One region of the Fructilactobacillus cliffordii genome, then DNA from elsewhere that is predicted to be linked to it. Evidence: riboswitches for the same ligand, from Rfam matches in the RefSeq annotation. Region 1 holds a riboswitch; each other region holds the start of a gene.
What was found. A riboswitch is a leader RNA that binds a small molecule or an ion and turns the genes downstream of it on or off. The one in region 1 is predicted to bind thiamine pyrophosphate.
Positions count from the first base shown of each region.

Region 2: another riboswitch for thiamine pyrophosphate. It lies ahead of M3M38_RS04675 (ABC transporter ATP-binding protein); the one in region 1 lies ahead of M3M38_RS03785 (TenA family protein).
Region 3: another riboswitch for thiamine pyrophosphate. It lies ahead of M3M38_RS04605 (ECF transporter S component); the one in region 1 lies ahead of M3M38_RS03785 (TenA family protein).

Region 1 covers NZ_CP097117.1:742,432-747,095, forward strand. The annotation lists gene thiE (thiamine phosphate synthase) at 1-119, opposite strand, end outside; gene thiD (bifunctional hydroxymethylpyrimidine kinase/phosphomethylpyrimidine kinase) at 109-918, opposite strand; gene M3M38_RS03785 (TenA family protein) at 920-1,567, opposite strand; TPP riboswitch at 1,665-1,753, opposite strand; gene M3M38_RS03790 (histidine phosphatase family protein) at 1,795-2,454, opposite strand; gene M3M38_RS03795 (YfhO family protein) at 2,454-4,664, opposite strand, start outside.
Region 2 covers NZ_CP097117.1:941,212-945,875, reverse strand. The annotation lists gene recA (recombinase RecA) at 1-949, shown strand, start outside; gene M3M38_RS04680 (biotin transporter BioY) at 997-1,539, opposite strand; TPP riboswitch at 1,713-1,806, shown strand; gene M3M38_RS04675 (ABC transporter ATP-binding protein) at 1,863-3,266, shown strand; gene M3M38_RS04670 (energy-coupling factor transporter transmembrane component T family protein) at 3,266-3,922, shown strand; gene M3M38_RS04665 (hypothetical protein) at 3,935-4,372, shown strand; gene M3M38_RS04660 (PaaI family thioesterase) at 4,432-4,664, opposite strand, start outside.
Region 3 covers NZ_CP097117.1:924,590-929,253, reverse strand. The annotation lists gene M3M38_RS04610 (hypothetical protein) at 1-549, shown strand, start outside; gene M3M38_RS04605 (ECF transporter S component) at 731-1,297, opposite strand; TPP riboswitch at 1,401-1,489, opposite strand; gene M3M38_RS04600 (purine-cytosine permease family protein) at 1,519-2,889, opposite strand; gene M3M38_RS04595 (hypothetical protein) at 3,068-3,586, shown strand; gene M3M38_RS04590 (hypothetical protein) at 3,681-3,950, shown strand; gene M3M38_RS04585 (MFS transporter) at 4,013-4,664, opposite strand, start outside.

The DNA.
Region 1 (4,664 bases):
GCCGTGACTCCAGCCGCGAGCGCTTGTTGCACCACCTGCAACAGTCGTGCGGGTTGATGACCCACATTTTGGGTTCCAATTACCAAGTACACTTGCAACATTTCCGGTTTAAATTTCATCATGTTCCTCCCATAATCCGTGATTCAACGGTCCGTGACCGTGGCCCAGGGGCAACGGATGCGGAATAATTGTAGCTAAGTAGTCGTGCGCCTGCCGAATCGCCTGCTTTAGGTTCATCCCGTGGGCCACGTAGGAGACGATGGCGGACGACAAGGTATCGCCCGTGCCGTGCGTTCGGTTCGTGTTAACTCGGGGACTTTCCATCCAGTAATCGGTGCCGTCCGCTAGTTTTACGTAATCGGCAACCACGGCATTCGTCCCGTGACCGCCCTTAATCACCACGTTGGCAGCGCCCAACTGCTGAATCTGCTTCGCTGCGTTTAAAACGTCCACGCGATTATGAATGGTGCGGCCGGCTAAAAGTTCGGCTTCTGGCAAATTCGGCGTAACCACGTCGGCTAGTGGCAGTAAATCCGTTTTAAGGGTCGCAATTCCAGCTTCATCTAACAAATGACTACCGCCCTTAGCGACCATCACCGGATCCACGACGACCACCGGAAAGTGAAAGCGAGCCAGGTTCCGTACCACCGCCTGCACGTGATCGGAATCAAAAAGGGCTCCAGTTTTGGCCGCCCGAACGTCAAAGTCCGCGGCAACGGACGCAAATTGAGTATCTATCATGGCGGCGTCCACGGTTTCAATCCGCTGCACGCCCTCCGTATTTTGCGCCGTCAATCCGACTATTACCGATGTTGCAAAGGTTTTAAGGGTTTGCATCGTTTTGATGTCGGCCATCATGCCCGCACCCCCGCCGGAATCAGTTCCCGCAATCGTGAGTCCAGTTGGATATTGTGGCATGTTAATCATCATCCTTGGCCTGGGTAAAAAAGGCCAGTTCTAATTCACAACTCTTGCGAAAAACTTGCTGCGCCTGCTGCCGTTCCGCAGCCATCACGGTTGGACTCAGCTGGTCCAACTCGTGAAACATGGTATGGTCAAAATCATCATCAGTTCCGACATAGAAGTTAATCCAGCCAGCAAATGGATTATCCGCACGATTAACTCCCTGCTGGACCAATCGTTGCGCCAATTCCCTATAAACCGCGGGACAGGCTTGCATGCTGGCGAGTCCTAAAAAGACCGATTGTTCAGTCGCACGTTCCATGTGTTCCAAGTACGCCCCGGTGACTTGCTTGACAGCCGGCAACGGCGTCATAATCTGGTCCGTCGTGGTCTGCGCCACCTGCAATAACACCCGATGCGCCCCGTTTTCGCGTTGAATGTCGTGTTCCGTTTGCTCCAATAAACTAGGATTTAATGCACCTAACACCTGCTGATACAGGGTTAAAAAGCGATCTAAATATAGGTTATCCTGTTGAACGTAATTCACTACGACCGCCCGGGATAAACTTCCCGTAGCAATCCCTTTTACAAAAGAATTTTCCATAAATTGTGGCATCAGTTTCGCCACCGTCTGCTGCATCTGCCTACTTCCGGTTGGTTGCATTAGTCAATCTCCTTCTCATGAACTAAATTAACCAAATAAAAAAAGTTCCCAGCAATCGCTGAGAACTTTGAGATTAACAATTATTAAGGGACGAAATCCGTCCGGGATAAAAGTTTCCTGCGATAGTGTTAACTACATCAGGTTCAATGGGTATAATCTCAGCGCATGGCACCCCAACTTTTTATTTGATTAACGTCATTGTAGCACTAGTTGCTTGAACCAAGCAACTACACATCCTGGTCTAATTTATTGTAGTATTCAACCTCAATGGTTTCCGGATGAATCAGTAACTTAGTGATGCTACCATTTTTAGCGGCTTGCCCATCATCGAGTTCTGGGGCGTATCGATCCACAATTGATCGAATCGTCATCCCGTGAGACACAATCAGGATGTTCTGCCCATCCTCAGTATTTTCCCGAATCCGATCAAAGCCCCGGTTCAAGCGGTCCCAAAACTGTTGGTTATTTTCGGCATTGTTGTACAGATCCGCCTTGGCAATCAGATCCCGAGCTCGTTCCAGTCCGTAGTGGTCTAAAACGCCCGCTTCGTTAGTAATATCAACTTGTTCCCCCACGAACTGCCACATTTGTTCGAGGTTTTCCCCTTCAAAATAGCCGTGGAACTGTTCTCTAAGTTCAGGATATTGGTAAGTAATGATGTCCATCCCACGCGGATTTTTCTTCAAAATCTCACGACCGGTTGCCACTGCCCGGCCCGAGTCACTGGTAAAGGCGGCGTCAAATTCAATTTTTGCTAACCGGTCACCCGCGTCCTGGGCATCCGCAATTCCCTTCGAAGTCAAGGGGGAATCAATCCACCCCTGGACCTTGTTATAAAGGTTTAAATAAGTTTGTCCGTGTCTTACTAAATATGCTGTTACTACCATTATACATTTCTCCTAACCGTACGCTTTTTCCGCCAGAACCATCCGGCCAATCCGGTTCCAATTAATCCCACCAGTGAGATTAAGAAACCAGCCTTAAGACCCGGGGTCTGGTACCGGAACGTCAACCGATGAGTGCCAGGATTTAACCGAACTTGTGACAATCCGTTCACCGCCTTCTTCATTTTAACAGGTTTATTGCCATCTGTAATCGTCCACCCTTGATCGTACGGAATGCTAATCAACACCACCGGCCGAGTTTGGGTCGTTTTAACCGTACCCGTAAAGTGGTTTCCATGAATGGCAAGGCGGTCCGGATGGTCCACGTGCAATTGATAAGGTACCGTAGCCTGGCTAAAGCGATCTACCGCTTGACCCTGATAACTAGCAAAGGTCGTTTGTAAATCATGCTGATTGAGCTTCCGGTTACTCATGAACTGCACCGTAAACTGCTCTTGAGCATTTCTGTATCCTAGCTCAATCAGCTCTGCTCCATTCTGTGGATAGCGACTCTGAATGGGTTGCCCGTTAACCAGAATCTGCAGTTTTTGGTTGGGACTAACCCGCTGCAAATCAAGATACTGCATGCCCGGTTTGGCAGCTGTTACCCGAACTCGATAGCGGTACTGACCCCTCTTCTTCTGAGCTTGCACCAGCTGAACCACATTGGGATGGAAGACAGTGGTCTTGGAATTGCTTTCCGCTTGGAACAAGCGATTCAAGTTGCCATACACGTCATTGTTAGCTAAGTGCAGGTGCTCCAGTTGGTCCGAAACGGCATAACCAAGGCCGGCGTTAGTCGGCGTGGTTTTAATTTGCCGCTTTCCGGTAGAACTGATGTCCACCTGACGCCCAACGCTCAAGAGTTGCGCGGTTACCGGCGTTAAGCCCCGGACACTAACCCGGCGCTCGTTTCGACTATACAAACCGAGCTTGGTCAGTGCATCATGCGTATGGACGTTGAGTGAGGACGTGTAACTATTCACTCCGTAAAAATCAAACAGGAGGGAGTCATTGTACTGGTTATAATTAATGTTGAAGTTGTGCACGTACAACTGGTTATTGACATCTAACCGAGTAAAGCGGTGTCGATCTTGAGCCGTTTTCACCAGTTGAGCAGACCGATTGTATTTTTGCACAAATTGGTTTTGATTCCCGTATTCATGGGTTCCACCGAGGGCCAGCCACAAGTTAGTGCCCATTTCTAGGGAAACCACCAGTAACAATAATGGCCACCAGCGTGGTTGTCGTTGACTAATCCCAACTGCTGCAACCGTCAGTAAAATAAACAGCATGGTCCACAGCCAGTTCCAGTAACTAGTCACGTAGAAAGGCGTGGCCCAGTGTAGCGCCCGCGCAATCCGAATTTCTAAGAAAGCGGAACCGTAGCCAATTGTGATTAATAAGGCTAATAAGCCAGCTGCTTTTTTAACTACCTGAAATTGAGAAAACGCACCCCGCCGCCAAGCTTGGTAACCCAGCCAGATCATCACAAAACTCAACATGTAAACTTCGCGGAACGGGAAACCGGCGGGCATTTGAAACATGTGCCAGACCGTGTCGAAGGTAGCAATCAGCATCCCGACAAAAATCGCCCCCACTAACCAGGCTGAGGCTCGCTTTTCGTGACGTTTAATTTTAGGACTAAACCAGAATATGAGCATGCCTAAAGCAAAGAAGCTCCCGACAAACAAGGATGGTTCGTGGTTTAAGCGGCCCACAAAGTTCGTCGCGCCGACCCCTAAACTAAGCAGGTCGGATGGCAAAAACCGAAAGATTGGTAAAAAACTAGTCCAATCGAGGCTTCCCTTCCCCGTTGACAGCATCCCCACCAAGGTGGGCACTAACAAGATTGCTGATAGAGCACCGCCGAGGATGGAGCTGACGATGTATTTAGCCAGTAAAGTTCCCTGGGTCTTGACGTAGGCCCAGAATTTCATGGACTGCGGTTGATGCAGTAGCAAGAGGTAAACAAAGTAAATCACAGAGTAAACGCACAGCATGTACCCCATGTAATAGTTCAACAGAATGGCAACCAATAAAGTAAAAGTGTACCAACCCCATTTACCTTTCTGAAAGAGTCGGTCAATGGCAAGCGTTAAGAACGGTAGGACCATCAACGCTTCTAGCCACATAAAGTCGTAAAAATACATGGACACAAAGCCACACAGGCCGTACGCGACCCCGGCCACTAGCTGCCGCCAATTAAATTT
Region 2 (4,664 bases), 200 kb from region 1:
TGCCTTAGGAATTGGTGGATTCCCCCGCGGTCGGGTTGTGGAAATTTTTGGAGCTGAATCTTCCGGGAAGACCACCATTGCCCTGCAGGCCGTTGCCGAATTGCAAAAAAACGGTGGTACTGCTGCCTACATCGATGCCGAAAACGCGATGGATCCGGAGTACGCTAAGGCGCTCGGGGTTAACATTGATGACCTATTGCTGTCCCAGCCCGGAACCGGTGAGGAAGGCCTGCAAATTGCAGACGCCCTAATTGGTTCTGGAGCCATCGACCTCGTGGTGGTAGACTCCGTGGCTGCGTTAGTCCCGAAATCCGAGATTGAAGGTGACATTGGTGATTCCCACGTAGGACTCCAAGCCCGGTTAATGTCACAGGCTTTGCGGAAATTAACCGCTAACATCAATAAAACCAAGACCGTCGTGATTTTCATCAACCAACTTCGAGAAAAAGTCGGAGTCATGTTTGGAAATCCCGAAACCACTCCCGGTGGTCGGGCTCTGAAGTTCTACTCCAGTGTTCGCTTGCGGGTAAGCGGTAGTAAGCAATCTAAGGAAGGCCAAGAGGTCGTGGGAAAAGAAACCAAGATCAAAGTGGCTAAGAATAAGGTGGCGCCACCATTCAAGACCGTTGACACGTTAATGAGTTTTGGGCACGGAATCGAACCAGTTGCCGACATGGTGAACCTAGCCGTGGATAAGGATATCATTAACAAGTCCGGATCCTGGTACTCCTATGGAGAAGAACGACTCGGTCAGGGATTGAACAAGACCGTGGCTAACCTGAAGGAAAAACCAGAACTCGTGGATGAATTAACCCACAAGGTCCGAGTCGCTTACGGGATTGAAAAAGAAGACCCAGAAGCAGAAAAAGATGCCGTAAAAGATAATGCTAAAGAAACAGCTACAACCAACACTTCAACTAAATCAGAAGAAACCGATTTAGACGTCTAGAGTTGCGAAGAGCCCCTTCCAAACGAAGGAGCTCTTTTTGGTTTGACCTAAAAATGAGGTGACAAGCGGTGCCGGGCCAATTGATCCGCTACGACCGCCACGACCAACGCTTTTAAGGCATCACCGGGTAAAAAGACCAGACTGCTAACAAGCACCTGGGTAAACGGTAAGTTACTTTGCCAAGCCAGATAGCCGGCGCCCACGAGGTTCATCAGTAGCATTCCACCTAGTAAGTTGGCAACTGCAAAGCGCCAGAATAACGGAATGCGGTGTAGGTGCTTCACTAACCAGCCAATTACGTAGGCACAAAACGGCCAGCTAATGAGATAACCAGCGGTGGATCCAAAAAAGACCCCAACTCCCCCGCGAAAACCCGCTAACAACGGTAATCCGACTGCCACGAGCAGTAAAAAGAGCGTGACGCTCCAAAACCCGAGTTTCCGGCCCAAACAGGACCCGGCTAGCATGATCCCCGCCGTTTGAAAGGAGATCGGCACGGGTAAAAAAGGAATCGTGATTAACGGAATCAGTCCTAAACAGGCAATGATTGCAATCATCAGGGCACAATAAGTCATTTCTTTCAGCTTCATAAATAATTTTCATCCTTTACAAGTAGTCTGTTTCTGATTGTGCCAAATTAGGCTAACTTTGCCCACCCCAATTAAGTTCAATGGATTAAAACCACTCTTTTCGGGCAAACAGTTTCAGCTAAATGTCACTTTTGCTGCCCGACCACCAGCCAAAATCTGGTATACTTAACCTAATCGAATAGCTGGGGTGCCCATTTACGGCTGAGATAATACCCGTTGAACCTGATCTAGGTAATGCTAGCGGAGGTAACCTGACACACAGTTGTCGCAAAAAATTCAACCGTCCCCCATTTTTGGAGGGCGGTTTTTTCGTGGAGGAAGCTATGGAATCAGCAGTCACACTGCATCATTTTAGTTTTAAATATCCGAATCAAACTGAACCCCTGTTTCACGACGTTCAGTTAGAAATTCCAACCGGCCAGTTTTGGCTCTTAAGCGGCCCATCCGGTTGCGGAAAATCCACCATCTTAGAATTGATGGCCGGGCTCAGTGACCAACCCTACCAGGGTGAAATTACGTTACAACATCAGTCGCTCCCGGAATTACCGGCAGCCCAACGGTCTAAGACCGTTAGCATGATGCTACAGGATCCCAACCAACAGTTTGTCATGCAGACAGTTGCCGGTGAGCTCCAGTTTGCCCTAGAAAATCAGCAAACGGATCCAGCGGAGATTCCGGCTAAGATCCAGGCAGCGCTGGAATTTTGTCACATTGAAGCTTTAGCCGAGCGCAAGGTCCTCTCCCTCTCTGGAGGTGAAAAGCAAAAGGCCATTTTGGCTACGATGGTAGCGCTCGATCCCGCCATTTTTCTGCTGGACGAACCATTTGCCAGCATTAATCCGCAATCCAAACGTGACATTTTGCAACAATTGCACCAACTTCAGACGGAGCACGGCAAAACCATCATCGTTTCCGACCACGATCTAACCGGGTATCAGGACCTGGTAAATCACGTGGTCACGGTCGATGCTAACAAACACGAGCTTCATTTGTTGTCGACAGCGGCGCAGGCGGAATTATTTGCCAACCGCCGGCAACTCAAGCAACGCTTCTCGCTTCCTGATCCTCAGGATGCACTTTTTCGGCTCCAAGACTATCAAATTTGGTACGGACAAACCCCATTACTTTCAGTTCCGGAACTAGAAATCCCAGCTGGTTGCACCCTGATCACTGGACCAAGCGGAAGCGGGAAATCAACTTTAATTCGGAGCCTGAGCAAACTACAGAAGTATGCCGGGCAAATCACCCTAAAGCAACAAAACATTCAAAAAATCAAAAACAAACGTTACTACGACCGACTCGGACTGGTTTTTCAATCAGCTCCCGATCAATTCCTACGGGTGACCGTTGCCGAAGAGTTAGAGTTGGCACTCAAAACCAGCCAATGTTCCACATGGAACACTGAGACAGTGGAACAGGCCCTGCACCAATTACACCTCGAAGGCCACGAGCGACAGAGCGTTTACACCCTCAGTGGGGGCCAACAGAAAAAGCTCCAAATTCTGGTGATGTTGATTCGTAATCCCCAACTGCTGCTTCTGGACGAGCCATTTGCCGGTCTCGATCAAGCTTCCGTGGCCACCGTGCAAGCGTTGTTAAAGCAACAATACCAGGGATCCGAGCAGCAATTACTGGTGATTAGTCACCAGCGCTTTGCCATTCCCCACTTTTACGATTATCACTTACAGCTTGCCGAGCACACGTTTACCTACCAGGAGGCCGACTAATGAATCCTGCCTTAAAATTACTTTTAATTGTTCTAATTGCCTTTGAAATCTCACTGATTCCGAACCTAACCATTAATTTAGTTCTGATTATCGTCTGCCTTGGTTATCTAATTTGGAAACAAAGTCGGCAGCTCAAGAAGGTCCTCACGTTTAGCCTAATTGCCCTACTGCCCGCGCTTGGGATTTTCTTCTCACAACTTTATTACGGAACAAATGGTCTCTACATGGGAACCGTGCTCTTCACCCGGCTCTACGCCTACGTGTACCTCGGCTTGCGTTTTTCCCTAACCACTCCAATGATCCAGTTAGCCCAAGCCCTGGAACAAAATGCGCACGTCCCGTCCAAGTTTGTGTACGGGGTCTTAGCCGCCATCAACCTAGTCCCGCGGTTTCAACAAGAACTCCAAGTCATCCGCGCCAGCGGTAACATGCGCGGTCAGGTATTACATCCGTGGGGACCCACGATTTACTTTAAGGCCTTAGTCGTGGCCCTCGGTTGGTCCAATCACCTCGCCCGTGCCATGGAATCACAAGGATTTGTGGAAGATCAACCGCGGACCTTTGCCACGCCCATCCGCGTCACAAACCGTGACTGGATTACACTAGTTGGTGCACTCGTCCTGGTCCAACTAGTGCTCTTTCTCACTCCGGCCTAGGAGGTAATCTCCATGAATAAGCAACAAACCGCCGCTGCCCTGATTGAAGGATACCTGCACCAGCAACACATCAATCCTGCTGCCATTGTCGACTTAGCCCGCGCCTATCAGGGTCAGTACAGTCAGCTGCCTGATTACACAACCACCCAGAAATGGTTAACCAAGTTGTTCCAAAATCCCGTCGTATGGCAACCCGCGCTATTTGTGATTGAAATGGAGCACGCAGCTTCGAACTTTCCGCCCGTCCTAGCTGCCGTTCCTAAAGAAGAACTGTGGCAACCCCAACTCCTCCAGATTGCTGGTGTGAACGGAACGATTGGCATTTCCAACTACTTTGAAATTAAGCTGAATCAGCAAGCGCTTATCCAACTTTATTTACCGACGCCCCATCCACTAGCCATGGCGTTGAGCGCCGCGTTATCCGGCCAACTGGCACAATGGGATTCCTAGAACTGGATTAAATTTTAGTTACAAGCCCAAGCAACCTGCCAGAATTTGCTAAAATAAGACTATTGGGCGCCTAACGATTGCTTGGTTAACGTGACGGTGCTGGTACTGACCAACTGGTCGTGGTACTGCACGTTTACTTGCCACACCTGGAGACGATGTCCCTGCTGCAGCGGCGTCGCCACGGCCGTAATTAAGCCCGTACGCACGGCTTTCAGATGATGCGTTTCAATGTTGACGCCCACGGCTGCTTCGTGTTCACCCAGCAGTTGATTGGCGCCGATACTGGCCGCCG
Region 3 (4,664 bases), 180 kb from region 1:
AGTTTGGCGGCTTGTGGTAATGACCAACATAAATCGGAAACTGCACATGCTAAAACCGAACACAAGCAAAACAAGAAAAAAACTAATACAAAGAAAAAAGAGCAAAAGGAAACGTCTGATCAAGAAGCTCAGAAAAACAGTGCTAACCCTAACACTCAATCCGACCAAACCCCAAATGCTGATTCTAACCAAAATAATCGGAATAGTACTGCTGACAGTCAAGTAGCAGTAAACAATGCCAACACTAATAACGCAGATGATAGCACTAGCAACAGTTCCAATGCTAATCAAAACCAACCGCAAGAGTCTCAATCAGTAAAGAACCAAGCAGCCGGTAATACCGACGTAGTTAACACTTCTGAGGCAGCCATTAACATCATAAAAAATGAACTTGGTAATAGTTCTGATTATTCATACGATGTATTGTCTACCGATAATGGGGTATATGAAATTAAAGTGATCTCTAAATCAATTCGAGCTCAAGGTGGTAGCGGAACGGTTGGACTTTATGACGTTATGCCTGATGGTACTTACAATTTAAAATATTAATTTTAAAAACAGCAAAGGGCCCTCTTCCCAGTGAAGAGGGTCCTTTTTGTATGCTTATTTACACTATTCGTTGCGCTTAATTTGTTCCTTCAAGTTATCTAACAAAGCGTTAACTTGTTGCTGCGTTGAATTAATAATCGCTAAAATTTCAGCATTTTGCTATTTGTTATAAGCAGTCGTTTTATTTTTCCAACAAATGAGCCCGTTCTAACATCCGCGCAATCAACAGTGAAAGCACCCCACTGAAGAGGAAGACGGATACCAAGCCTACTAGGAATAATGCCACAATCAAGCCCACGCTAAAACCAGCATAGTCTTGTCTGATCAATTGGTACCCAAACGTAATCACCGTGGTGGTAATCGAAGTCAGCGTTACACTCAACCAGCCGTAGTTCTTGTAGCCTGTAACCGCGAATCCCAGTTCAGAACTCACCCCTTGGATTAACCCAGAAATCAACGTGGAAGCACCCCAAATTCCGCCGAGTAGCATTTCTACCACGGAACCCAGTAATTCGGCTAACAATCCGGAACCGGGAATCCGTACTACCAGTAAAGCCAGTGGACCAGCCATTGTCCAAAATCCGAGCAGGATGGAACCTGCAAACGGCGCCAATCCCAGCGGCGTCAAAACCGCCGTTACGGCCGTGTAAATCGGATCCATAATCCAGAAAATCAATCCCGTAATAATCCCAATTAACGTTACTAAAATAATGTTTTTCAAATGCCATTCCGATACCCAGTGTTTCATAATTTCGTCCTCCTTTTATAATTTAGCCATAATAAAAAGCACTCAACCACGGCTGAGTGCTTTGAAAAACGAATTCATGATTGCACTAGTAACAATCGGCTTTTCAAACGCGATAATCGTTCCCTGCGGCAGTCCTAACTACATCAGGTTCAATGGGTTTAATCTCAGCTCGTGGCACCCCAACTTTTTATTCTGCACTTATTATAACATATTTTTTCTTACTACTTCGTATTTTTTTCTAGGCCAAAACCACGGGACAATCCGTAGTAGACAATGGCGGAGAAAATCATCGAAATGAACGTAGCGCCGACGGTCTCTTTAATGACCGGCATGTTCTTCAAAACCAGGTACAAAATCACGCCCAAGACCAGCGTCACAATCGCAATCACGTTGTAACCACCCTGGTACCAAAGTTGTCCTTTCGGATTAGACAAAGTTTGCGGCGTGTAATTCTTCCGGTTTAAGAGGAAGTAATCGACACACATGATGGCGATGATGGGTCCGAGTAACATTCCCGTGTAGTCCAGGAAGGACGTGAAGGATGCTAAGAAACTTCCGTTTAACAATGGCACAAAGGTTAATAACATGGAAACAAGCGTGATGATGACCAACGACTTGTTGAAGCTGACCTTGTGAAAGACGTTGTTCAAAGCGGAAGCCCCAGCCTGAATGTTAACCGCGTTGGCCGTCATACTGGTCAAGACAATCACGATCATAGCGATGAAACCGAGACCAAGCTTGTTGGCAATGATACTAGGGTCAGAGTTGTTCGGATCGTAACTTCCAGACGTCATGGCTACGCTAATTGTGGTACAAATCCCAATCAGCGTGAAACTCAGCAGTCCAAGCAAGGCTCCCCAGAACGGAGCGCTAATGGCTACGTGTTTCTTCCGGGTGAATCGGGTAAAGTCAGCAGCGCCGGTCACCCAACCTAGACTAGCAGCGGCGATGGTATCAATCCCTAATCCAAACGGCATTTTTTGTGCTGCTGGAATCCGGTAATGCAACAAATCGGTCAACGAAACGTTCTTAAAGACCACAACCGTTTCTAAAATCACAAAGATGATGACCAACACGACTCCAATCCGTTCCACTAACTGCACGGAACGTTGCCCCGCCACGATACTCAAAATGTGCAGGACACTCATAATGCCAATTCCGACAATCATCCCAAGGTTTCCACCCGGATGACCAAAGAGTGGCCACTTGAAAAGACTGTGGAAGATGAAGGCTAACGAAGTTGCCGCAATGAAAGTATTCACGGCCGTCCACCCTAGGAACAGGGTGATGTTAATCAGCGACGGAATGATGCTGCCGCGAATCCCGAACGATCCCCGGGATAACACCGTGGTCGTGGCTCCGGTTTGATAACCCACGTACCCCAACATGCTCAAAAAGATGTAGGCCAGCACCCCAGCAATTAACGTTGCGGTCGTCCCACCAATCAAGCCACAGGCGGCTACCACGCCCCCGATGAACCAGGTCCCGTTATTGGCGTTCGCGCCAAACCACGTGGCAAACATGTCCCAGTAGTTCATGTTCCGTTCGTCTTGTGGAATGACTCGGAACGCATACTTGCTATTATTCAATATAGTTTCCTCCAAAATATTAACATTTTGTGTCTGTTTTATATCAATAATCGTCTTTCTTAGTATAGCAGAGATCAGTGCGAAACGGTAGCGCTGCCAGTAATTCTAACCCGCTTGTGATGCTGGTTAGAATTAGCTTATAATTAAAATTAACTTGCAACTTTGAGGAGAATTATCACTCATGACCACCATTCGTTCTGGCTACGATCCACTCTTACCTACCCTGTTAATCTCGATTCACAAAGAATACGTGGATGAGATTAATGCCGGCACCAAAGTCATTGAATACCGGAAGTCCTTTTTTAAAGATCAGTTTCAAGCCTTTATCTATGCCAGCGGTAAAAATGGTGGCATCTCCACCTTTATCCGGTGTAATCAACCCATTATCAGTGACGCTGACCACCTCGCCCGGATTGGCTCAATTGTCGGTAACGATGATTATCATGAGATTTTTGACTACTTTCAAGCTAAAAATACGGGCGTCATCATCCCCATCCGGTCCGCATCCCAAATTCACAAGCTCGATTTACCTACGTTACGTAAACAATTTGGGAACTTTAATGCGCCACAAAAATATACTTTTTTAGACAAACCCGAAAAACAGTCATTGTTGAACTACTTGATAGACCAGGAATTAGTGAGAACCATGACCAACGATTGGAATCATTTTTACGCCCAAATTGCTAACAAAATTAACTAACGCCCTAATCCCTTCACAATCTCAAATTCCTACCCCAGTGAAAGCGGAAACATGGTAAAATAGAGGTAGGAATATCGCAGAAAGGAGAATCGCAATGGTTATTTTATTACATGCATTAATCGGAATCGTTGGTTTCGTAAGTGCCGGAGTTTTAGGAATTAGTTTCATGGGTCACACCCAAGAATTATCCACGATGCAACGCTGGTCATTGATTTTGACGGTCAGTGCCGTTGGAATTACTGCCGTGCTTGGTCTGTACTACATGGCCGGCATTTGGGGCGCTTTAGTTTCTGGCCTCTTATTAGCCTACTTTGAATACGTGTGCTTCTTTAAAGAACCCAAAACGGTTCACGAACACCAATAACATAAATTAGTAAAAATCCGCTAGCCTGGCTAGGTTAGCGGATTTTTTGTTACTTCTGTTTTCTATTTTAACTTCACTAAGCCCACGGCGAGCGTTCCAGCAATCCAGAACAAACTTCCAATTAGCATTAACGTTGGTAACGAATTACCAATCAACGGTAAGATCAGCACGCTTAGGAGCGAAGCCACAATTTGCGGGACACAGACCTGGGCGTTAAATAATCCCTGATAAACACCAGCATTTTGGGCTGGGACCGCATCCATTACAAAGGCTAAGGGATAGATGATGATCCCGGCCCATCCGACTCCAATTAAGATGAAGGCCAGCACCATGCCTAAGCTGGAATGTAAAATCCCAATCCCTACAAAGCCCACGGCCCCGACCGCTAAGCTTCCACCTAACGCATGCACTTGATACCGGCGTGGCACCCGGCCTAATCCTACTGCCAGGACGGAGGCTGCTAAGGCGTACACTCCGGACAACACCCCAAAGAGATTCCCGCCCTGCTGGTACGCCGCACTGGCTGGATTAGTGGTGTGATAAACGTTGGCAGCAATCGTTCCAGCTCCGTAGGTCCACAACAGCGCAAAGGCCACAAAACACAGCCCCTGCACGAGTGCAATCGTCCAAAAAATCGCTGGTGCCTGCTTGATTAACTGCCAGTAACTCAGCTTCGTCTGCGCTGGTGGTCCTTGATACAGCTCCAATTCCGCT